One region of the Telluria sp. PB2R4 genome, then DNA from elsewhere that is predicted to be linked to it. Evidence: predicted binding sites of a transcription regulator. Region 1 holds the regulator's gene; each other region holds the start of a gene.

The links. Region 1 encodes sigma-54, which starts transcription at its own class of promoters, with help from an activator protein. Its sites were predicted from a motif close to TGGCANGNAANCTGCTTT; they were not measured.
Region 2: prpB (methylisocitrate lyase) is a predicted target of sigma-54. The motif match lies at 2,749-2,766, and genes of this name have one in related genera.
Region 3: AC56LU_RS07905 (PEP-CTERM sorting domain-containing protein) is a predicted target of sigma-54. The motif match lies at 2,229-2,246, and genes of this name have one in related genera.
Region 4: AC56LU_RS13760 (PEP-CTERM sorting domain-containing protein) is a predicted target of sigma-54. The motif match lies at 2,590-2,607, and genes of this name have one in related genera.

What each region holds. Positions count from the first base shown of each region.
Region 1 is NZ_JCASIC010000003.1:16,068-21,754, forward strand. It holds gene hprK (HPr(Ser) kinase/phosphatase) at 1-581, shown strand, start outside; gene rapZ (RNase adapter RapZ) at 620-1,498, shown strand; gene AC56LU_RS06200 (enoyl-CoA hydratase/isomerase family protein) at 1,649-2,734, opposite strand; gene hpf (ribosome hibernation-promoting factor, HPF/YfiA family) at 2,875-3,228, opposite strand; gene AC56LU_RS06210 (RNA polymerase factor sigma-54) at 3,287-4,765, opposite strand; gene lptB (LPS export ABC transporter ATP-binding protein) at 4,765-5,547, opposite strand; gene lptA (lipopolysaccharide transport periplasmic protein LptA) at 5,544-5,687, opposite strand, start outside.
Region 2 is NZ_JCASIC010000014.1:23,968-29,654, forward strand. It holds gene prpR (propionate catabolism operon regulatory protein PrpR) at 1-483, opposite strand, end outside; gene AC56LU_RS20205 (DUF485 domain-containing protein) at 642-950, shown strand; gene AC56LU_RS20210 (cation acetate symporter) at 947-2,608, shown strand; gene prpB (methylisocitrate lyase) at 2,809-3,699, shown strand; gene prpC (bifunctional 2-methylcitrate synthase/citrate synthase) at 3,731-4,891, shown strand; gene acnD (Fe/S-dependent 2-methylisocitrate dehydratase AcnD) at 4,903-5,687, shown strand, end outside.
Region 3 is NZ_JCASIC010000003.1:392,892-398,578, forward strand. It holds gene AC56LU_RS07890 (HPr-rel-A system PqqD family peptide chaperone) at 1-157, shown strand, start outside; gene AC56LU_RS07895 (HprK-related kinase A) at 151-1,062, shown strand; gene AC56LU_RS07900 (nucleotidyltransferase domain-containing protein) at 1,059-2,144, shown strand; gene AC56LU_RS07905 (PEP-CTERM sorting domain-containing protein) at 2,413-3,273, shown strand; gene AC56LU_RS07910 (nitroreductase family protein) at 3,399-4,475, shown strand; gene AC56LU_RS07915 (ThiF family adenylyltransferase) at 4,480-5,340, opposite strand; gene AC56LU_RS07920 (N-acyl amino acid synthase FeeM domain-containing protein) at 5,398-5,687, opposite strand, start outside.
Region 4 is NZ_JCASIC010000007.1:176,930-182,616, reverse strand. It holds gene AC56LU_RS13780 (UvrD-helicase domain-containing protein) at 1-355, opposite strand, end outside; gene modA (molybdate ABC transporter substrate-binding protein) at 422-1,186, shown strand; gene modB (molybdate ABC transporter permease subunit) at 1,179-1,886, shown strand; gene AC56LU_RS13765 (SRPBCC family protein) at 1,955-2,440, shown strand; gene AC56LU_RS13760 (PEP-CTERM sorting domain-containing protein) at 2,647-3,108, shown strand; gene AC56LU_RS13755 (dihydrolipoyl dehydrogenase) at 3,128-4,567, opposite strand; gene AC56LU_RS13750 (oxygenase MpaB family protein) at 4,633-5,490, shown strand; gene AC56LU_RS13745 (hypothetical protein) at 5,659-5,687, opposite strand, start outside.

The DNA.
Region 1 (5,687 bases):
CGGCGGCGCAGGTGATCGACTTCCTGCGCGTGTATCTGTCCAAGAAGCTGGCGCAGCGCGTCATCATGCACGGCGTGTTCATGGACGTGCTGGGCGTGGGCGTCCTGATCACCGGCGACTCGGGCCTGGGCAAAAGCGAGCTGGGCCTGGAACTGATCTCGCGCTCGCACGGCCTGGTGGCCGACGACGCCGTGGAATTCTCGCGCATCGCACCGAACATGATCGAGGGCCGCTGCCCGCCGCTGCTGCAGAACCTGCTGGAAGTGCGCGGCCTGGGCCTGCTGGACATCAAGGCGATCTTCGGCGAGACCGCGGTGCGCCGCAAGATGCGCCTCAAATTAATCGTCCACCTGGTCAAGCGCGGCGCGCTCGACGAAGAAGTGGAACGCCTTCCCTTCCACTTCCCGACCGAGGACGTGCTGGGTCTGCCGGTACGCAAGGTCGTGATTCCGGTCGCTGCCGGCCGCAACATCGCGGTGCTGCTCGAGGCCGCGGTACGCAACACGATCCTGCAGCTGCGCGGTATCGACACGCTGCAGGAATTCATGGAGCGGCAACGTCAAGCGATGAGCGGCGACTGAGGTACGATCACTTCGCCATTTGGGGTATCATCGCCCCTATGCACATCGTTCTTATTACCGGTATTTCGGGCTCGGGCAAGTCGGTTGCCCTCAACGTTCTGGAAGACGCAGGCTACTACTGCGTCGACAACCTGCCGCCGGCCCTGCTGCCGGCCCTGGTCTACGCGGTCAGCGAAAAAGGCACGGAGAAAATCGCGGTCGCGGTCGATGCGCGCAGCGCGGAGTCGCTGGTGGAACTGCCGGTGAGCGTGCGCCACCTGAAGGAAGAAGGCCACAACGTCAAGGTGATGTTCCTGACCTCGAGCACGCATTCGCTGGTGGCGCGCTTTTCCGAAACCCGCCGCAGCCACCCGCTGTCGCACGAGCTGCGCCCGGGCGAGAACCCGGCCTCGCGCCGCACCCTGATCGAATGCATCGCCGAAGAGCGCGAACGCCTGTCGGCGATCGAGAACCTCGGCCACGTGATCGACACCTCGGAACTCTCGGCCAACAAGCTGCGCGCCTGGGTCAAGGAACTGGCCGACATCGAGCAGGCGCCGCTGACCCTGTTCTTCGAATCCTTCGCGTTCAAGGTCGGCGTGCCGCTGGACGCCGACTTCGTGTTCGACGTGCGCGCGATTCCGAACCCGTATTACGACCTGGCGCTGCGCCCGCTCACCGGCAAGGACGGCCCGGTGATCGCCTTCCTCGACGCCCAGCCGAGCGCCGTGGAGATGCTGGAAGATATCCGCGCTTTCGTCGCGAAGTGGCTGCCCTCGTTCAAGACGGATAACCGTTCCTACCTGACGGTGGCGGTAGGCTGCACCGGCGGGCAGCACCGCTCGGTGTACATGGCGGAGCGGCTGGGGGCGTATTTCGGGCAGACCGAACGGGTGATCGTTCGGCATCGGGAGCAGCCGAAGCACGCGGCTGTCTGATACGGCGTGCGCCGTCGATCATCGTAGGGTGGGCGGGTCTCCCGCCCGCGCGTTCAACTAACATTTGATCTGCCGGCTCGGCTGATCCACCGTTAACTATCACCGCGTGGGCGGGGGAGCCGCCCACCCTACGGAAAACCGGTATCAGTATCAGGTCAGATGCCGCAGCGGGTGCGCATGCTCCGGCCACACCGGCTCGAAGAACCGCGCCACCATCTCCGGCTTCACCTCGTCGAGCGTCGCCGGATTCCACTTCGGCGTATTGTCCTTGTCGATCACCAGCGCCCGCACGCCTTCCAGCACTTCGCCGTGCTCGAAATTGCGGCGCACCAGGTTGCGCTCCATGCGCAGGCAGTCCGCCACATCCAGCGCCGCGCCGCGTTGCAGGAGTTCGCGCGTTACGCACATCATCAGGGGCGAACGCTGGCGCATTGCCTTCAACGCCTTTTGCGCGAACGGGTTCTCGTCGCGCCCGAGCGAGGCCATGATCGCGCCCACCGTAGCGGCGCCGAAGTGCGCATCGATCACGGCGCGCTGCGCCTGCAGCTCACTCGGTCCGATGCGAGCGGCAAACTGCGCGGCGTAGTTCCGTATCGCCGCCGGCAACTGCGCGCCGGCCGTCGATTCCACCAGCGCCATCAATCCGCCCAGCTGGTCGCCCGGCACGAACACGTCGGCCAGCCCCACGTAGAGCGCATCGGTCGCGCCGATCGTCAGGCCGGTCAGGCCCAGGTATTGTCCCAGCTGGCCCGGCGCGTGCGACAGGAAGTGGCTGCCGCCGACGTCCGGGAACAAGCCAATGTTCACCTCGGGCATCGCCATTTTCGTGCGTTCGGTGACGATGCGCAGGCCGCAGCCAGGGCCGCCCTGGGCGATACCCATGCCGCCGCCCATCACCACGCCGTCCATCACCGCGATGTAGGGCTTCGGATAAAAGTGGATCAGGTGGTTCAGTGCGTATTCTTCGGTGAAGAAGTCTTCCAGCAGCGCGCTGCCGCCCATCGGGCTGGCCTGGCCTACCTCGTGGAAAAAGCGGATGTCGCCGCCCGCGCACAGGGCCTTCTCGCTGCTGCTGGTGATGACCACCGCGTCGATGCCCGCGTCATCCTTCCACTGCAACAGGGTCGCGGTGAGCGCGCGCACCATGTCGAGCGAGAGAGAATTCAGGGCTTTCGGCCGGTCGAGCGTGATGACGCCGGTGCGATTGGCAACGCGGGTCAGGACGGTATCGGTCATGACGGTCTTCTATGATCGAAAAGACATGCATTCTACAGAACATTTGTACAAATACGGAAGCCGGGAAAAGTAACAAGCGTGTACAAAAGCAAAAAGGGCGTCCCCTCAGACGCCCTTGCTTGATGTGCGGCTACCCGTCGTTACGCGGCAGCGGCTTCTCCGATGTCCGGAAGGCGCTTGTGCGCCACGTGGTTATGGTCTTGTAGCATGGATTTGTGCTTTAGAACCTGTCTGTCCAGCCTGTCCATCAGGGTATCAATCGCCGCATACAGATCCTGCGCGGCACTGGCCACGTGCAGAATCTTGCCGGATACCTGTAGGTTGATCTCCGCTTTCTGTCTTTTTTCTTTTTCGGTGAGGTTGTCGATCGCAAGGAACACGTGGGTATCGATGACGTGGTCGAAATGACGGGTGATGCGCTCGAGCTTATTCTGAACGTATTCACGGATGGCGGGGGTAACTTCGAGATGGTGGCCGCTGATTGTGAGGTTCATACACACTCCTTAGGGAAGGTGCCCTGCCCGCGCCACAAGGTGAGAGTGGGCAGTGGCTTTACAGGGATTTGCGGAGGCTGACGGGCGGAATCTTGAGCGCTTCGCGGTATTTTGCAACCGTGCGGCGCGCAATGACCATACCTTGTTCCCCGAGCATCTCCGCGATCTTGCTGTCGGATAGAGGGTTCCTAGGGTCTTCTGCTCCTGTCAATTGCGCAATGAGTGCGCGGATCGCCGTCGAGGAGGCTTCTCCCCCCGCTTCGGTGGCGACGTGACTTCCGAAGAAGTATTTCAGCTCAAACATGCCGTGCGGGGTCAGCATGTATTTCTGAGTGGTTACACGCGAGATTGTGCTCTCGTGTAGGCCTAGTGTATCAGCTATCTCGCGTAAGACAAGAGGGCGCATGGCAACCGCGCCGTGGCTGAAAAAGTTGCGCTGGCGCTCCACAATTGCCTCGGCAACACGCAGGATCGTATCGAAACGCTGGCGCATGTTCTTGATGAGCCACTTGGCTTCCTGCAGCTGCGCGCCCATCTGGCTTTCGCTCTTGCCCTGCTTGAGCAGGTTGGCGTACAGCGAGTTCACACGCAGTTTCGGCATCACGTCCGGGTTCAGGGTGACGGCCCAGCCGCTCTTGGCGCGCCGGACGATCACGTCCGGCACCACGTAGTCGGACACGCCCGAGCCGAAGGCCGCGCCGGGATGCGGATTGCACTGGCGGACCACGGCCTGCACTTCGCGCAGGTCTTCGTCGTCGCAGTCGAGCGCCTTCTTCAGCTTGGTGTATTCGCGCTGGGCGAACCAGGCCAGGTAGCCTTCGACGATCTTCAGGGCCAGGCGCCGCGTCACCATCGGCACGCCCGGCATGCGGCGGATCTGCAGCGCCAGGCATTCGGCCGCGCTGCGCGCACCCACGCCCACCGGGTCCAGGCTCTGCACCAGCGCCAGCGCGCAGCGCAGTTCGTCCATCTCGATCTCGAGTTCTTCCGGCAGCCGCGCATGGATGTCGTCGAGCGGCTCTTCGAGGTAGCCGTTGTCGTCGAGCGCATCGATCACCAGCTCGGCCAGCACGCGGTCGCGCACGCTGCAGCCGGTCAGGCGGATCTGCTCGGCCAGGTGCTCGCGCAGCGTGACGCTGTCGGCTTCGAGCTGCGGGCGTCCGTCCTCGTCGTCGCCGCTGCGCGCGCCGCCGCCTTCGCCGCCCCAGTCGGTATCGCCCTCGCCACGTTCGCCGTGGTCGCCGCCGTCATCCCCGCCCTCCGCCTCCGCCTTGGGGCCGTCCGCGCCCTCCGGTGCCGGCGCCGCGGCCGGCGCGTCGCCATTCGGCGGCGCCGCATTGATGGCGCCGTCGGCCAGCAGCCGCACCGAGCGGTCGAGCGGATCGTCGAGACGTTCGAGCAGCGGGTTGTCGTGCAGGATCTGCTCGATCTCCTGGTGCAGTTCGAGCGTGGACAGCTGCAGCAGGCGGATCGACTGCTGCAGCTGCGGCGTGAGCGCCAGGTGCTGCGAGGTGCGGAGCTGCAGTGACTGTTTCATTACATCCTGAAGTGTTCGCCGAGGTAGACGCGCCGCACGGATTCGTTGGCGATGATGTCGTCGGGCCGTCCCGAGGCCAGCACCGCGCCCTGGTTGATGATGTAGGCGCGGTCGCAGATCCCGAGCGTCTCGCGCACGTTGTGGTCGGTGATCAGGACCCCGATGTTGCGCTCCTTCAGGAAGCGCACGATGCGCTGGATCTCGATGACGGCGATCGGATCGACGCCCGCGAACGGTTCGTCCAGCAGCACGAAGCGCGGGTTGGTCGCGAGCGCGCGCGCGATCTCGACGCGGCGCCGTTCGCCGCCCGACAGCGACAGCGCCGGGTTCTCGCGCAGCTTCTCGATCTGCAGTTCCGCCAGCAGGGTGTCGAGGCGTTCGTTGATCTGGTCCTTGGTGAGCGCCTTGCCGTCCACCCGCTGCAGCTCGAGCACGGCGCGGATGTTCTCTTCCACCGTCAGCTTGCGGAACACCGAGGCTTCCTGAGGCAGGTACGAGAGGCCCAGTACCGCGCGGCGGTGGATCGGCAGGCTTGAAATGTCGGTGCCGTTGATGTCGATGGTGCCGGCGTCCGAGGGCACCAGGCCGACGATCATGTAGAACGAGGTGGTCTTGCCGGCGCCGTTGGGGCCGAGCAGGCCGACCACTTCGCCGCATTCCACCTGCAGCGACACGTCGCGCACCACCAGGCGCTTGCCGTAGCTCTTCTGCAGGCCCTTGACGATCAGGGTGCTGCAGCCTTCGCGCGCGGTGGCGAAGGCGCCGTTCATGGCTGCCGTCATTGCTTGGCGCCCTCTGCTGGCGCCGTGGTCCGGCGCGGCGCGATGATCAGGGTGCCGCGGCCGCCGCCCACCTTGCTGGCGCCGCTGGCGTCGTTGCGCACCTGCGCGACTTCGCGCCGGTTGTCGTAGGAGATGAACGG
Region 2 (5,687 bases), on a different contig from region 1:
CTCGATGCCTGTCGCTTTGAGCTCATTGATGCCGGCACGCGCATCTTCTTCGGTGACATAGGTGCGCTGCGCGATCGCGATGCCGAAGGTGTCCGCGAACTCGGCCAGCTCGCGCATCGGTTCCTGGTAGCTGATCACGCCGATGCGTTTCGACACGCGCCGGGCCCGTGCCAGCGCCTGCATCACGTCGAAGCCGCTGGCCTTGGCCACCACCACCGGCACCGAGATCCGGCCTTTCAGGTAAGCGGCGTTCGAGCCGGCGGCGATCACCACGTCACAGCGCTCGGTCGCGAGGCGTTCGCGCAATGTCCGCGCCGCTTCGTCGAAGCCGAGGTGCAGCGGTTCGATCGAGGCCAGGTGGTCGTACTCGAGGGTGATGTCGCGGAACAGGTCGGACAGGCGCGATACCGAGACGGTCCAGATGACCGGCTTGTCGGCGCCGTCCGCCGCCTTGGGCGCGGGCTTGCGTAAGGGTTGACTCATGTTTCAAGTGTAGCCGATTCGCAGCACGGTGTTTCAGTTGAAACACGGCCGCTGTCAGCCACGCGTAAGCGAGCGTAAGACTGAGGTAAGCGCGCACCCGTAGGATGGAGCAAGCCTTGAATAACAGGCATCACCAGAATAGATATCAGGAGACAAAAGTGGAGCAAGACATCGTTCAGCGGGTCAAAGCCGACCCCGACTATCGCAAGCTGACCAGGGCGCGTTCGCGCTTCGGCTGGATCCTCACCTGGAGCATGATGATCGTGTACTACGGCTTCACGCTGCTGTGCGCATTCAACAAGGAGTTCATGGGCAGCCGCATAGGCAGCGGCGTCATGACCTGGGGCATTCCGCTGGGCCTGTTCGTCATCGTGTTCACGGTGGTGATCACCGCCATCTACGTGCGCCGCGCCAACAGCGAGTACGACGCGCTGACCGAAGCGATCAAGGCCAGGGTGGGCGCATGAGCTTCCCGAACCGTTCCTCCCTCGCGCTGGCCTTGATCAGCGTCAGCGCCGCCGCCATGGCCGCACCCGACCTCGGCCAGGCCACCCAGCAGCCCACCAACTGGACCGCGATCAGCATGTTCGCGATCTTCGTGGTGCTGACCCTGTTCATCACCAAGTGGGCCGCCGCCAAGACCCGCTCGGCCTCCGATTTCTATACCGCGGGCGGCGGCATCACCGGCTTCCAGAACGGCCTGGCGATTGCCGGTGACTTCATGTCGGCCGCCTCCTTCCTCGGCATTTCGGCCGCCGTGTTCCTCGACGGTTTCGACGGCCTGATCTACGCGATCGGCTTCCTGGTCGGCTGGCCGGTCATCACCTTCCTGATGGCCGAGCGCCTGCGCAACCTGGGCCGCTACACCTTCGCCGACGTCGCCGCCTACCGCTTCCACCAGAAACCCATCCGCGTGTTCGCGGCCTCCGGCACCCTGGTCGTGGTCGCCTTCTACCTGATCGCGCAGATGGTCGGCGCCGGCCAGCTGATCAAGCTGCTGTTCGGCCTGGAATACTGGATCGCGGTGGTGATCGTGGGCGTGCTGATGATGGTCTACGTGCTGTTCGGCGGCATGACCGCCACCACCTGGGTGCAGATCATCAAGGCGGTGCTGCTGCTGTCGGGCGCGTCGTACATGGCGTTCGCGGTGCTGGCGCAATACAACTTCAGCCCTGAAAAACTGTTCGCCACCGCCACCGAAGTCCACGCCAAGGGCGACTCCATCATGGGCCCGGGCAGCTTTTTGAAAGACCCGATCTCGGCGATCTCCTTCGGCATGGCGCTGATGTTCGGCACCGCCGGCCTGCCGCATATCCTGATGCGCTTCTTCACCGTGCCAAGTGCGAAAGAAGCGCGCAAGTCGGTGCTGTGGGCCACCACCTGGATCGGCTACTTCTACATCCTCACCTTCATCATCGGCTTCGGCGCGATCGTGCTGGTCGGGACCAATCCGGCGTTCAAGGACGCGGCCGGCAAGCTCCTGGGCGGCAACAACATGGCGGCGGTGCACCTGGCCCAGGCCGTGGGCGGCGACATCTTCCTCGGCTTCATCTCGGCGGTGGCCTTCGCGACCATCCTGGCGGTGGTGGCCGGCCTGACCCTGTCGGGCGCATCGGCGGTGTCGCACGACCTGTACGCCACCGTGTTCAGGGCGGGCAAGGCAGACAGCGCAAGCGAGCTGAAGGTCTCGAAGATCACCACCATTGCGCTCGGCATCATCGCCGTGCTGCTCGGGATCGCCTTTGAGAAGCAGAACGTCGCCTTCATGGTGTCGCTGGCCTTTGCGATCGCCGCGTCGGCCAACTTCCCGGTGCTGTTCATGTCGGTGTTGTGGAGTCAGTGCACGACGCGTGGCGCCACCGTCGGCGGCTTCCTCGGCCTGGCGACCGCGGTCGTGCTCACCCTGGTGTCGAAATCGGTGTGGGTGGACGTGCTGGGCAATGCCGCGCCGATCTTCCCCTACACCTCGCCGGCGATCTTCTCGATGGCAGTGGGCTTCTTCGGCATCTGGTTCTTCTCGGTGACCGACAAGAGCCCGCGCGCCGCGATCGACAAGGCCGGTTTCGAAGCGCAGGAAATGCGTTCGGAGACGGGCATCGGCGCGTCGGGAGCCTCCGGCCACTAAGGACCCGCGTCCTGGATCGAACCCCGCTGCGGCGGGGTTTTTTTTGCCACAATGTTTCAAATGAGTTTCATGTTTCATTTTTATGGAACATTTGAACGATGGAGCGATCGCAAGTCCTTGATTTCAAAGTGATGCGCAACTGGCACGCCACTTGCATTAATAGGGGCGTATCCAATCAACGTCATCCCGAAAGGTTAAGCATGAGCCACCACTCCGCCGGCGCCGCGTTCCGCAAGGCAGTCCAGGAAGAATCCCCGCTGCAGGTCATCGGCGCCATCAACGCCAACCATGCGCTGCTGGCCAAGCGCGCCGGCTACCGTGCGATCTACCTGTCGGGCGGCGGCGTCGCCGCCGGTTCGCTGGGCCTGCCGGACCTCGGCATCTCCGGCCTGGAAGACGTGCTGATCGACGTGCGCCGCATCACCGACGTGTGCGATTTGCCGCTGCTGGTCGACATCGACACCGGCTTCGGCGCCTCGGCCTTCAATGTCGCGCGTACCGTGCGCTCGCTGATCAAGGCCGGCGCCGCCGCCTGCCATATCGAAGACCAGGTCGGCGCCAAGCGCTGCGGCCACCGTCCGGGCAAGGAAATCGTCGGCAAGGACGAGATGGTGGACCGCGTCAAGGCCGCCGCCGACGCGCGCACCGATGAGAATTTCGTGATCATGGCGCGTACCGATGCGCTGGCCGTGGAGGGCCTGGACGCCGCCATCGAGCGCGCTGTTGCCTGCGTGGAAGCCGGCGCCGACATGATCTTCCCCGAGGCGATCACCAGCCTGGAGATGTATAAACAGTTCGCCGATGCCGTCAAGGTGCCGGTGCTGGCCAACATCACCGAATTCGGCGCGACCCCGCTGTTCACCCTGGACGAACTGCGCAGCGCCAATGTGGGCCTCGCCCTGTACCCACTGTCGGCCTTCCGCGCCATGAACAAGGCGGCCGAGAACGTCTACAACGCGATCCGCCGCGACGGCACCCAGCAGAATGTGATCGACACGATGCAGACCCGCGCCGAACTGTACGACCGCATCGACTACCACAGCTACGAGCAGAAACTCGACGCGCTGTTCGCCCAGAAAAAATCCAAATAATCGACGAGATAGAGATTCAGGAGATTCACGCATGAGCACCCAGAACAACGATACCCCAACGTTCAAGCCGAAGAAATCGGTGGCCCTGTCCGGCGTCGCCGCCGGCAATACCGCACTGTGCTCGGTCGGCAAGACCGGTAACGACCTCCACTACCGCGGCTACGACATCCTGGACGTCGCCACCACCTGCGAATTCGAGGAAATCGCCTACCTGCTGGTGCACGGCAAGCTGCCTACCCAGGCAGAACTGAAGGGCTACAAGGCCAAGCTGAAATCGCTGCGCGGCCTGCCGCAGGCAGTCAAGAGCGCGCTGGAAGCGCTGCCGGCCGGCGCCCACCCGATGGACGTGATGCGCACCGGCGTGTCGGTGCTCGGCTGCACGCTGCCCGAGAAGGACGACCACAACGTCCCGGGTGCGCGCGACATCGCCGACCGCCTGATGGCATCCTTCGGTTCGATGCTGCTGTACTGGTACCACTTCAGCCATTCCGGCAAGCGCATCGACGTGGAAACCGACGACGATTCGATCGGCGGCCACTTCCTGCACTTGCTGCACGGCGAAAAGCCGCGCGACTCCTGGGTGCGCGCGATGCACACCTCGCTGATCCTGTATGCGGAACACGAGTTCAACGCTTCCACCTTCACCTCCCGCGTGATCGCCGGTACCGGCTCCGACATCCACTCGGCCATCACCGGGGCCATCGGCGCGCTGCGCGGTCCGAAGCACGGCGGCGCCAACGAAGTGGCGCTGGAGATCCAGAAGCGCTACGAGAACGCCGACGAAGCCGAGGCGGACATCCGCAACCGCGTGGCGAACAAGGAAGTCGTGATCGGCTTCGGCCACCCGGTGTACACCATCAGCGACCCGCGCAACGTGGTGATCAAGGAAGTGGCGCGCTCGCTGTCCGCCGAGGGCGGTTCGATGAAGATGTTCGACATCGCCGAGCGCCTCGAATCGGTGATGTGGGAAGTCAAGAAGATGTTCCCGAACCTGGACTGGTTCTCGGCCGTCTCGTACCACATGATGGGCGTGCCGACCGCCATGTTCACGCCGCTGTTCGTCATCTCGCGCACCTCCGGTTGGGCCGCGCACGTCATCGAGCAGCGCATCGACAACAAGATCATCCGCCCGAGCGCGAACTACGTGGGTCCGGAAGACCTGCAGTTCGTGCCGATCGCGGATCGCAAGTAAATCAGGCAATCATGAATACCAATCACCGCAAACCCCTTCCCGGCACCGGCCTGGATTACTTCGACACGCGCGCCGCGGTCGACGCCATCCAGCCCGGCGCCTATGACACGCTGCCCTATACCTCGCGCGTGCTGGCCGAAAACCTGGTGCGCCGCTGCGACCCGGCCGGCATGACCGATGCGCTCAAGCAGATCATCGAACGCAAGCGCGACCTCGACTTCCCGTGGTTCCCGGCGCGCGTGGTCTGCCACGACATCCTGGGCCAGACCGCGCTGGTCGACCTGGCCGGCCTGCGCGACGCCATCGCAAGCCAAGGCGGCGACCCCGCCATGGTCAACCCGGTGGTCCCGACCCAACTGGTGGTCGACCACTCACTGGCCGTCGAATGCGGCGGCTTCGATCCGGACGCTTTTGCGAAGAACCGCGCCATCGAGGACCGCCGCAACGAAGACCGTTTCCACTTCATCGAGTGGACCAAGAAGGCCTTCCAGAACGTCGACGTGATCCCGCCGGGGAACGGCATCCTGCACCAGATCAACCTGGAGCGCATGTCGCCGGTCATCCAGTCGGAACAGGGCGTGGCCTACCCGGACACCCTGGTCGGCACCGACTCGCACACCCCGATGGTCGACGCGCTGGGCGTGATCGCGATCGGCGTGGGCGGCCTGGAAGCCGAGAGCGTCATGCTGGGCCGCGCCTCATGGATGCGCCTGCCGGACATCATCGGCGTCGAGCTCACCGGCAAGGCACAGCCGGGCATCACCGCCACCGACATCGTGCTGGCGCTGACCGAGTT
Region 3 (5,687 bases), 380 kb from region 1:
GCAAGCCATGCAGTTGCTGCAGGCGCTTGCGGCGGGCGCGCGCAGCGACTCCGAGCTCGGCGCCGCGCTGACTGAATCCCTCCCCGGCAATACCACCCTGTCCGAGCTCCTCGCTGACCTCGAACGCCTGATGCTGGTCGAGCGCTGCCCGTGCTGACCCTCGCATCGCTCAACCCGCGGGAACTGCGCCGGCGCTTGTCCGGCCCCGGCTTGGATATCCGCACCGGCCCTTTCGTGGTGCGCCTGCATACCCGCATTGCCGCGGTGGTCGACAACCTGGCTCTCCTGTATCCCGATTACCCGCTCGACGACAGCGGCTTTGCCGACTTCCACATCAGCGTGGCGCGCGCGCGCGGGCTGCGCCGCTGGATCCGCCCGCAAGTCGAATTCCTGGTCGATGGCGAATCGATGTTCAGCCCGTTGCCGCTGGCGCAGGCCTTCCCGATTTTCGAATGGGGACTGAACTGGTGCGTGTCAAGCCAGGCCCACGACCACCTGGTGCTGCACGCGGCCGTGGTCGAACGCGGCGGCATGGCGGCGATCCTGCCGGCCCCGCCCGGGTCAGGCAAGAGCACCCTGTGCGCCGCCCTGGTCAACAATGGCTGGCGGCTGCTGTCGGATGAACTGGCGCTGGTGCGCCTGTCGGACGGCATGCTGGTCCCGGTGCCGCGGCCGGTCAGCCTAAAGAATGCGTCGATCGACATCGTCCGCACTTACATACCGGCCGCCGTTCTGAGCCAGCCGGTGCACGCCACCAGCAAGGGCAGCGTCGCCCACCTGCGGGCGCCGTCAGGCAGTGTCGCGCGCGCCGCCGAGCTGGCGCGTCCGGCCTGGGTCATTTTCCCCAGGTTCGAGGCCGGCGCCGACGTCGACCTGGAAGCGGTGTATGGCGCCGATACCTTTATGCGGCTGGCCGAGAATGCGTTCAACTACCCGGTGCTCGGCGCCGCCGGTTTCGATGCGCTGGCCGGCCTGGTCAACGGCTGTTCCGCCTACAGCTTCAGCTATAGCCGGCTGGACGACGCCCTGGCCACCTTCGACAACCTCGCCGCGGGCGCATGATGACCGACCTTCCTTTGCTGCTGCAAGCCTGGCGCGATCCTGAGCGGGCCTGCGGCTTTGGCCTGGCCGACTGGGACAAGCTGCTGCGCCAGGCCGGACGGGTCAAGCTGCTCCCCGCGCTAGCCGGGCTGTTCGAAGCGCGCGGACTGCTCGATCGGCTGCCGCCACAAGTGCGCGCGCATTTCGTCCGCTGGAAGGCGGTCGGCCTGCGCCACCGCCAGGGCACCGGCTACGAAGTCCTGCTGATCCAGGCGGCGCTGCGCGAACTGGGCCTGCCGCTGGTCCTGCTCAAGGGCGCGGCCTATGCGGTGGCCGGGTTGCCGCCGGCGCCGGGCCGGCTGTTTAACGACATCGACATCCTGGTGCCGAAAGCCATGCTGGGCAAGACGGAAGCCGCGCTGATGCTGCACGGATGGACTACGACCCATCAGGACGCCTACGACCAGCGCTACTACCGCACCTGGATGCACGAACTGCCGCCGATGGAAAACGTCAAGCGCGGCACCCGCATCGATGTCCACCATGCCATCCTCCCCGAGACTGCGCCAGTGCGCCCGGACCCGCGGCTGCTGCTGGCCGGCGCCGTTCCGGTCGAGGGAAAGGACGGAATACAGGTGCTGGCCCCTGCCGATATGGTGCTTCATAGCGCCGTCCACCTGTTCTATGGCGAGTTCGAGTATGGCCTGCGCGACCTGGTCGACCTGCATCGGCTGCTGTCCCACTTCGGCCGCGATCCGGCGTTCTGGCCGCAGTTGATGGCGCGCGCGCGTGCCCTTGAACTGGGTCCGACGCTGTATTACACCTTGCGCCATGCCTCGCGCCTGCTGGGCACGCCGGTTCCTCCCGCGATACTCGCAGACAGTGCCGCCGATGCGCCCTCGTCATTGATGGCCCCGATGATGGACGCCCTGTTCCTGCGCGCGATCGAGCCGGACCATCCGAGCTGCCGCCGCGCTGGCAGCGGTCTGGCGCGGTTTTTACTCTATGTGCGCAGCAACTGGTTGCGCATGCCTCCGCTGCTGCTCGCACAGCATTTGCTTCATAAAGCAATTTTTCCACCCAAGCAATCGAATGATGCTTGACGCATGTCGGAAAAGCTTACAGTTCCGCTTTCCGAATTTTTGACGACTCCCATAAGTTATTGATTTAAAACGATGTATGAGAGCTGGCCTGGAAAATGCTTAGCATATACCGTCAGACCGGAATCGCAATATCTAGCTGAGCCGCTCGGAGCAAGGGCAACACTGAAAATCAGCGTTGGCACGGTCCGAAGCCTGAAGCAAGAGTCGTAAAAAAGCGCGAAACCATCATCGAAACATTGAGCAGTTAAACACTTAGGAGATATTTAAAATGAAATCGATCAAGAAAACGCTGCTGGCCGCCGCGCTGGCCATCAGCAGCCTGCCAGCCTTCGCAATTACCGTTGGTGGCATCAACGTCGGCACCGCTGGCTCGCCACACTTCGAAGCTGCAGAAGTGTACGAGAACTTTATCGGTACCTACACCACCAGCCCGGGCGCCACCAACGTCGGCACCGGCTTCACGCCTGGCTTTGGCCCGGGCGCAGAACTGGCCGGCTATGGCCGCGTCAATTCGATCAACGGCAACCTGAACTACTGCGCCGGCGGCCCAGCCACCTGCGAGCTGACCTTCCGCTTCTACGGCTTTACCGCCAAACCGGGCGGCACGCCGAACGACATCGACTTCAACGGCGGCTTTGTTGATTTCTATGTCGGCACCGGTGCCGACGTTGACTTCAATCCGTTCCAAGCCACCGAAGCGCAGATGCTTGCACAATCAACTAATGGCACCCTGTGGCTGCGTTTGTCCGGCGCCAACTTCCTTGACCTGACTTCGGGCCGTACCGGCACCCTGCAGGCCAACGGTACCAACTTCGGCACGGGTACTGCCGACGGCGGTAAGGGAATTGGCCAACTGGACATCGTTTCCGGTCTGGCTGATGTTGTCGCTGCGCTGAACACCAACTCGGTGACCAACAACCTGGGTTGCACCCTTGGCGTCAACTGCTCCGACTTCGACCTGACCACCTCGTTCAGCATCGTTGGCGCCTCGGGCGAGTTGCCTCTCGCTGGCGTTGCCAGCGTCGCTGGCCGCGTCGCTGCGGTACCAGAGCCTGCATCGCTGTCGCTGATGGCACTGGGCCTTCTGGGTCTGGGTGCTGCAAGCCGTCGTCGTCAAACCAAGAAGTAATTCCTGCCGCGCGATAACGCGCAGCACTTTAAGCCCGTCCTTCGCGACGGGCTTTTTCTTTTTGAACGCGGCCCATACACTGCCTTTTGCGCTCACAGTCCGCGCGAAGCATGGTAGGGTTCTGGATGGAAATTAGCCAAACAATATCGACACCGATGACATCGACATTTATCACGCACGTGGCCGAGACTGGCGCACTGGCCCCTTCGGCCGACAATTGCCAGACCTGGCGGATGACATGGAACGGCCAGGTGCTTGAACTGGCTTACGAACAGCGCCACGCCGAAACGAATGTGTTTTCGGCAGAGAGCCACGCGACCCTGATGGGCATCGGCGCGGTGGCCGAGAACGTCCAGGCGGCGCTCGCCGCCAACGGCGTGGATGCACAGTGGCGCTGGAATAATGCAGGACAGCCGTATGGGTCGATCGAGATTTCCTCCACGCCTGCAGGATTTACGATACCCGACGGCCCGGCGAGGCGCCATACCAATCGCCTCGCTTATCGCAGCACGGCGCTGCCCGCCGCCCTTGCCGATCAGATGCTGCAGCAGGGCGAAGGCGCCAGCCGGGTGACGCTGCTGACGGCAAAGCAGCCCAAGGCTGAGCTGATTCGTGCTGTGCGAACCAGCTCGGAAGCACGCTTTTGCGACCGTGCGCTGCACGCGTGGCTGTTCGGCAGCCTGCGCCACACGCCGGCGGAGGTAGCCACAGGCGATGGCCTGGACATGAACACGCTGGGTCTGCCGCCAGGCGGCAAGGCAATGATGGGCTTCATGTCCGACTGGAGCCGGTTGTCGGCGCTGAACCGGCTGGGCGCCTACAAGCTGCTGGCGCGTTCGGAAGTGGGGCTCATTTCGGCCGCTCCCGCGTTGCTGTGCATTTCAGGTCCCGGCGACCGCCGCGGCGTCATCGATGCCGGGCGCCTGCTGGCGAGGGTGTGGAGCGAATTGAACCTGGCCGGGCTGGCGGCGCAACCGTATTATGTGGTCACCGACCAGATCAATCGCCTGCATTCAGGAAACTTGGCCGAGGGTTTCGACGCGAAAATCACCGGCGTCGAACAGGAAGTGCAGCGCCTGCTTGGTCTTGGCCAGAGTGAGATGCTGCACATGATACTGCGTGTCGGCTATCCGAAGGCGACACCGGTGCGTTCGCGCCGGCTGCCGTTGGCGACGGTGTTTACCGACACCACCAGCGCCTGAACCGCTACTTGGTCAGCTGGCGCTTTCCAATAGCAATGGCGAGGCGCTGCACCGGGTGGCGGTTGCCGCCCGGGCGCCAGGTACGGGTCAGCTTGTACCGGTAGGCATCGAATTGCGAGCCGTGCGGGGCTGCGCGCACCTTGCCGCGCTTTAACAGGATCTTCAGGGCCTCAGTGGCAGCGATGCCGGCGCACAGCTGGCACGCCATGATCGTCGACGGCCCGCGCCGCTCGGCGAAACTCACCGTCGACGGCACGACTAGGTAGCCGCGATGCAGACCGGCCGGGGCCAGCCCGACCACGAAGCGGATCGCCTTGTCGATCTCCGGCAGGTCGCCCCACTGGAAATACTCCTCGAACGTCATCTTCCCTGGCATGAAGTTGAGCAGCGCTGCGCCCATGCCCAGCGGCGCGACGGTAGTCGCTGGAATGCCAAGGGCCGCGCAGCGCGCAAAGGTCTGTTGGCGTATGTCGAACGCAAAGAAATCGAGTCCGTCAATGTAGAGGTCGACACCTTCGAGGAATTCGTCCAGGTTGCCCCCATTGATACCCTCGGGGAATATCTTGATGTCGAGGCCAGGGTTGATATCGCGCGCCATCCGCGCCATCACCTCCACTTTGGCCACCCCGACCGTTGTCATACTTGCACCGACCTGCCGGTTAAAGTTGGCGATGTCGAATTTATCAAAGTCGGCGATGTTGAACGCCCCAATGCCCAGCCGCGCCAAGGTCAGCAGGTGAACGCCCCCTACACCGCCGCCACCAGCGATGGCGACACGTTTCGTGCGCAGGACTGCCTGCTCTTCTCGCGTGAGCCAGCCGATATTACGGGAGAACGCTGTATCGTACGGGAAGAAATCGCTCATAGGGAAGCCGCCAGCTACGCGCTGGAAAGAATAAATGTGGGAACTTGCATCGCCGGGTTATATTTCGGCGTGTTCGTCAATCCTGAGTAACCGGTTACGGATACCGATCTCCTCGCGTGGCGAGAAAAAATACGGGTAGAAAGAGCGTTCCGTGGGGCTCTCGCTGCGGGTTCCGCCGTATTTGATGATTTGCTCGCTTGCGTAGTCCAGGCTGACCCGAAGTAGATAGGCAGGGGCGTCCACGCGCGGATTGATTTTCATCTCACCTTCGCGTTGGAACCCGAGCATGCGCTCGTAGAAACGGCGGTGGCGCGGATTGACCTCAATCACGATATCAGTGCAATGGT
Region 4 (5,687 bases), on a different contig from region 1:
CGTCGCTGTCCATGATCGAAAACTTGTCCTTCAGGCCGACGCCGGCCGCTTCCTGGCGCAGGATCTTGACGCCCAGCGAGTGGAAGGTGGAGACGGTCAGCTGCTTGGCCTGCTTGGGCTGCTTGAGCAGCTTGGCGATCCGCTCCTGCATCTCGAGCGCCGCCTTGTTGGTGAAGGTGAGCGCCGCGATCGTGCGCGGATCGTAGCCGCAGTGCTCGATCATGTAGGCGATCTTCTGCGTAATGACGCGTGTCTTGCCCGAGCCGGCGCCGGCCAGCACCAGGCATGGGCCGTCGAGATAGAGCACGGCTTCGCTCTGCGGCCCGTTGAGGCCGAATTTTGGTGCGTTGGACATGGGAAGAATCCTGCAGAATGGCCGGGTATTGTAAGGCTGAGTCAGCCAACGCGCTAAAATGAATCCATGAAAAGATTGCTTGTCATCTTGTTTGCAACACTGCTCGCGGCGCCGCTCCAGGCCGCGCCTTTGCTGGTGGCTGCGGCCAGCGACCTGGCGTATTGCATCGATGACCTGGCGGCGGCCTTCCGCAAGGAGGTGCCGAATGCCGAGCTGAAGATTTCCACCGGCGCGTCGGGCAACTTCTTTGCCCAGATCCGCAACGGCGCGCCCTTCCACGTGTTCCTGTCGGCCGACATGCTGTATCCGACCCAGCTCGCCAGGCTGGGCGCGGCCGACGGCGCCAGCCTGCGCCCCTATGCCATCGGCCGTATCGTGCTGTGGACGACCGATCCGCGCTTTGACGTCAGCCAGGGCTTGCCGCTGCTGCGCGACCCGCGCGTGGCGCGCATCGCCATCGGCAACCCCGACACCGCGCCCTATGGCCGTGCCGCCAAGGCCGCGCTGGAGCGCGACAAGCTGTGGGAGAAGGTAGCGCCCAAGCTCGTCATCGGCGAGAACATCGCCCAGGCGGCCCAGTTCGTCCAGACCGGCAATGCGCAGCTGGGCATCGTGTCGCTGGCCACGGTGCGCGCCCCAAAAATGGCGGGCGTGGGACGCTACCACCTCATCAGCGACACCGGCGTGGCGCCGATCGAACAGGGCGCCATCGTTACCCGCGCGGGCGGCAGCCAGCCGCTGGCGGCGCGCTTCATGCGCTTCCTCGGTTCCCCTGGCGCGCGCGCCATCCTCGAGCGCAACGGTTTCGCCCTGCCGGCCGCGCATGATTGAGGCAGGACTCGCCTTTTCCCCCGCCTTGTGGGACGCGCTGGCGCTGACACTGCGGCTGTCGCTCGTCACCTCGCTGGTGCTGATCGCGATCGCCATCCCGCTCGCCAACTGGCTCAACACCAGCCGCATGCGCGGCATCCTGTTCATCGAAACCCTGGTCAGCCTGCCGATCGTGCTGCCGCCGACGGTAATCGGCTTCTACCTCCTGATGCTGATGTCGCCGACCCGGCCGCTGGGGGCGGCCTGGCTGTCGGTGTTCGGCCATCCGCTGCCCTTTTCGTTTGCCGGGCTGGTGGCCGGCTCGGTGGTCTACAGCCTGCCGTTCGCGGTGCAGCCGATCCAGTCGGCCTTCCGCAACGTCAGCCGCGACCTGGTGCAGTCGGCGCTGGCGCTGGGCCTGACCCGGCGCCAGGCCTTCTTCTCGATCGTGCTGCCGCTGTCGCGCAACGGCATCCTCACCGGCCTGTCGCTCAGCTTCGCCCATACGATGGGCGAGTTCGGCGTCGTGCTGATGTTGGGCGGGAACATCCCGGGGCAGACCCGGGTGGCCTCGATCGCGCTCTACGACGAGGCCCAGAAGCTCAACTATGCGGCGGCGCATGCCTATGCGCTGGTGCTGCTGGCGATCTCGTTCGCGATCCTGGTGGCGATCGCCTTTTTCCAGCGCAAGCAGCATGCCCTGTTCCTGGGGAATAACTGAGCCTGGGGCGCGGCGGCTTGCCGCGCAATCGGGTACCATCGCGCCTACGCTTTTTGGGACACTGCACCATGAAATTTGAACATCTCATCGAAATCAACGACCCCATGAACCCGCTGATCGATACCATCTCGATCGAACAGCTGTGGCGCGGGCTGGTGCTGCGCGCCGAATCCCCGACCCTGTTCGTGCCTCACCTGGACGAATGCACGCTCGGTGAGCGCAGCAGCGGCAGCGTCGCGCGCCGCCTGCGCTACGGCGACCTGGTGATCGACGATGTCGTGTACTTCACGCCGCTGAAGGAAGTGCGCTACGAGGTGCCGGCCCAGGGCGAGATCGCCGCTTCCAGCCTGAGCATGAAGATCGAGGCACCCACCAGCGCCATGCTGATGGTGCGCTTCTGCTACGACGACGGCCAGGGCGAGCACACCGACCCGGCCAACGCCATGTACGACGACTTCAAGCGCTCGGCCTACCAGGAAGCCGACATCGACACGGTGCGCATCCTGCGCCAGATGGCCGGCCAGGGCAAGCTGGACGCCAGCTACCTGAACTGAACACACAGGCTCGATCAGGGCAAGGGCATCTCTGAAAGATGGCCGATTGCCAACAAGCATTTGTTTTTGATGTCGAGAAACTTTACACCAGCTCAGCATAAATATTTGATGCCGGACTAAGTCCTTGAATCGATAGTGATATTTTTCCTTGGTTCAATAATTGCTTTAGCTCAAGCACCTAAACCAATTCTGACTCAGGGAATAACATGTTCAAAACGGTTCTTTCGGCACTGGTGCTGAGTGTGATGGCGGCAAGCGCCAATGCGACCGTCATCGAGTACTCTATGACGATCAACGAGCAGGCAGAAGCCTCGGGCCAATTCACCGGCATCGACAGCAATGCCGACGGTCTCCTGAGCATGGATGAGCTCAGCGCGCTCACCTTCGATATCCCGGTCGTCAACTACCACTTCGACCTCAGCGTGCTGTCAGGTTTTGGCAGCTACAACATCCTGAACAACAGCTGGATTGCCGACGCTCCCGGCTGGGGTCAGCAAAATATTGCTTATCTGTCGTTCTACGATGGTAGTCTGGCGGTCATTCCTTCCAACGTCACCAACCTGGTCATGCGCCCGGTCAAGGCTGGCGACGTGCCGGAGCCTGCTTCTATCGCGCTGGCCGGGCTCGGCTTGCTGGCCCTGAGCGCCGCCCGCCGCCGCAAGAAGTAAATACCGGGCATACCGAGGGCTAGGTCCCCGGCTCGGTATCGGCCGGGTCGATCTCGCTCTGCCCCGTGGCCAGGCACTGCGCCAGGTCGCGCAGGGCGGTGCGCACGCCCTCCTCGATCACCGGGTGGTAGAAAGGCATCTCCAGCATCTGGTCCACCGTCATGCGCATCTGGCAAGCCCAGGACAGGGTATGCGCCAGGTGTTCGCCGCGCGGCGCGATCATCTCGGCGCCCAGGAAGCGGCGCGAGCCGAATTCCGCATACACCCGCAGCATCCCCTTGTTCTGCAACATCACCCGGCTGCGGCCCTGGTTCGCGAACGATACCGAACCCACCGCGAACTTGCGCTTGCCGCCTTCGCACAACTGGCGGTAGCCGGCGCCCAGCGTGGCGATGTTCGGCTCGGTGAAGGCCACCGCGATCGGCGTACGGCGCAGGCCGGGGCGCACGTCCGGGTAGCGTCCCGCGTTGTCGCCGGCGATCTTGCCGTGGTCGGCCGCATCGTGCAGCAGCGGGCGCTCGTTGTTGGCGTCGCCGGCGATGAAGATGTGGCTGTTCCCGCACTGCATGGTGCGGGTGTCGAACACCGGTATCCCGTCCGCACCGCGAGCGAGGCCGCTGTGTTCCAGCCCGATATCGTGGACATTGGGCGTGCGGCCGGCTGCCATCAGCACGAACTGGAAGCGCTCCGTGTTTTCCTTGCCGAGGGCATCGCTGACGGTCAGGGCGACCTCGTCGCCTTCCTGCACCGCACCCACGACCTTCGACTGGAACTGGATGTCGAGTTCTTCATTGAGTACGCGGCCCGCAGTGCGCAGCACTTCGGGATCGGTGATGTGGGCAATGCTGCCGCCGCGCGCATAGAACTTCACCCGCACCCCCAGGCGATGCAGGGCCTGGCCCAGCTCCAGGCCGATCACGCCGGTGCCGATCACGGCCACCGACTTCGGCAGGTCGTCCCAGTAGAACACGTCGTCGCTGGTAATGATGCCGGGGCCGACGTTCTCCAGCGCCGGCAGGCGCAGGGGCGTGGAGCCGGTAGCGATCACGACGCGTCCCGCGGTGATCTCGGTGTGCTCATCCACCAGCAGCGTGTGGGGATCCGTAAAGCGCGCGTGGCCGCGCAGCCGGTCTTCCTCATCGAAGGACTCGACGCTTTCCAGCACGAAGCCCACGAAGCGGTCGCGCTCGCTGCGCACGCGCGCCATCACGGCGCGGCCGTCGATGCGCACCTCGCCCGCATGCACGCCGAAGGGTGCGCTGTGCTGCATCGCATGCGCGCTTTCCGCAGCCGCGATCAGGAGCTTGCTCGGCATGCAGCCGACCCGTGCGCAGGTGGTGCCGTAGTGGCCGCCCTCGATGACCACGGTGCGGGCGCCCTGCGCCTTGGCCGCCCGGTAGGCCGTCATGCCGGCGGTGCCGGTACCGATGATGGCAACGTCCACGTCCAGTTTATTCATCGTCTTCTCCCTGCCTTCTCCGCATATCATGACGAAACGATACGCGATTTTGAGCGGGGGCGTGTATGCTGGACACGATCAAGGAACTGATGCGCCCGCCGCCCGGCATGGCCTTCGACTTCAGCCAGCCTGCAGGCGAACCGGCCCTGGCCCCGCACGACGGCGTCGCCTGGCGGGTGTTCGCCAATCCGGTTGCGCTGTTCGTCGGCGGCGTGGCCGCGGTGCTGCTCGAGCTGAGCGAGCCCTCGGTGCGCTCGGGCGTGTGGGAGCACGGCGGTTTCGCGCGTGATCCGGTCATGCGCCTGCGGCGCACCGGCTTTGCGGCCATGATGACGGTCTACGGCCCGCGCTCGGCGGCGGAGAAGCTGATCGCACGCGTGGTGCGCATGCACGGCAAGGTGCGCGGCCATACGCCGGACGGCGTTCCCTACCGTGCCGACGACCCGCGCCTGCTCGCCTGGGTCCAGGCGACCGCCACCTTCGGATTCGCCGAGGCCTATCACCGCTATTTGCGTCCCCTGTCCATCCTGGAAAAGGATGCCGTGTTCGCCGAAAGCGAACCGGCTGCCCGGCTGTATGGCGCGACTGGCGCCCCGCGTTCATGGGCCGGGTGGGAAGCGCTGCTGGCCGCCACCGCGCCCGGGCTGGAGGGCTCCAGCATCCTCGCCGACTTCATCCGCATCGTCGGCCAAGCGCCGCTGGTTCCGCCTCCGCTGCGGGCCCTGCAGCGCCTGCTGGTGCGCGCGGCCGTGCAGATCGTGCCGGAACCGGTGCGCTCGCTGCCGCAGCTGCGCGGACGCGGCCTGCGCCCGGGCGAGGCGGCGCTGGTCTGCGCGCTCGCGCGCGCCAGTGCGCTGCTGCCGCTGGGGGAGACGCCGCCGGTGCAGGCGGCGCGGCGGCTTGGGACGCCGGCTGGAGGGTGAGTGTACGCGCGGAACTTGGCGCCGCGTTGGTCAGGCGGAGAAGGAAAATCAGGCTTTGAAAATCGCTCGTTTCGCGCTTATGCAGGAATGGATCGATGTCCTCGTGTGTCGATGAAACAAACATTCAGTACGGTCTAGATCCGACCTCAAAGCAGACCCTGCCAAGATCTACGAAGCGCGACTACTTAGTGATTCTA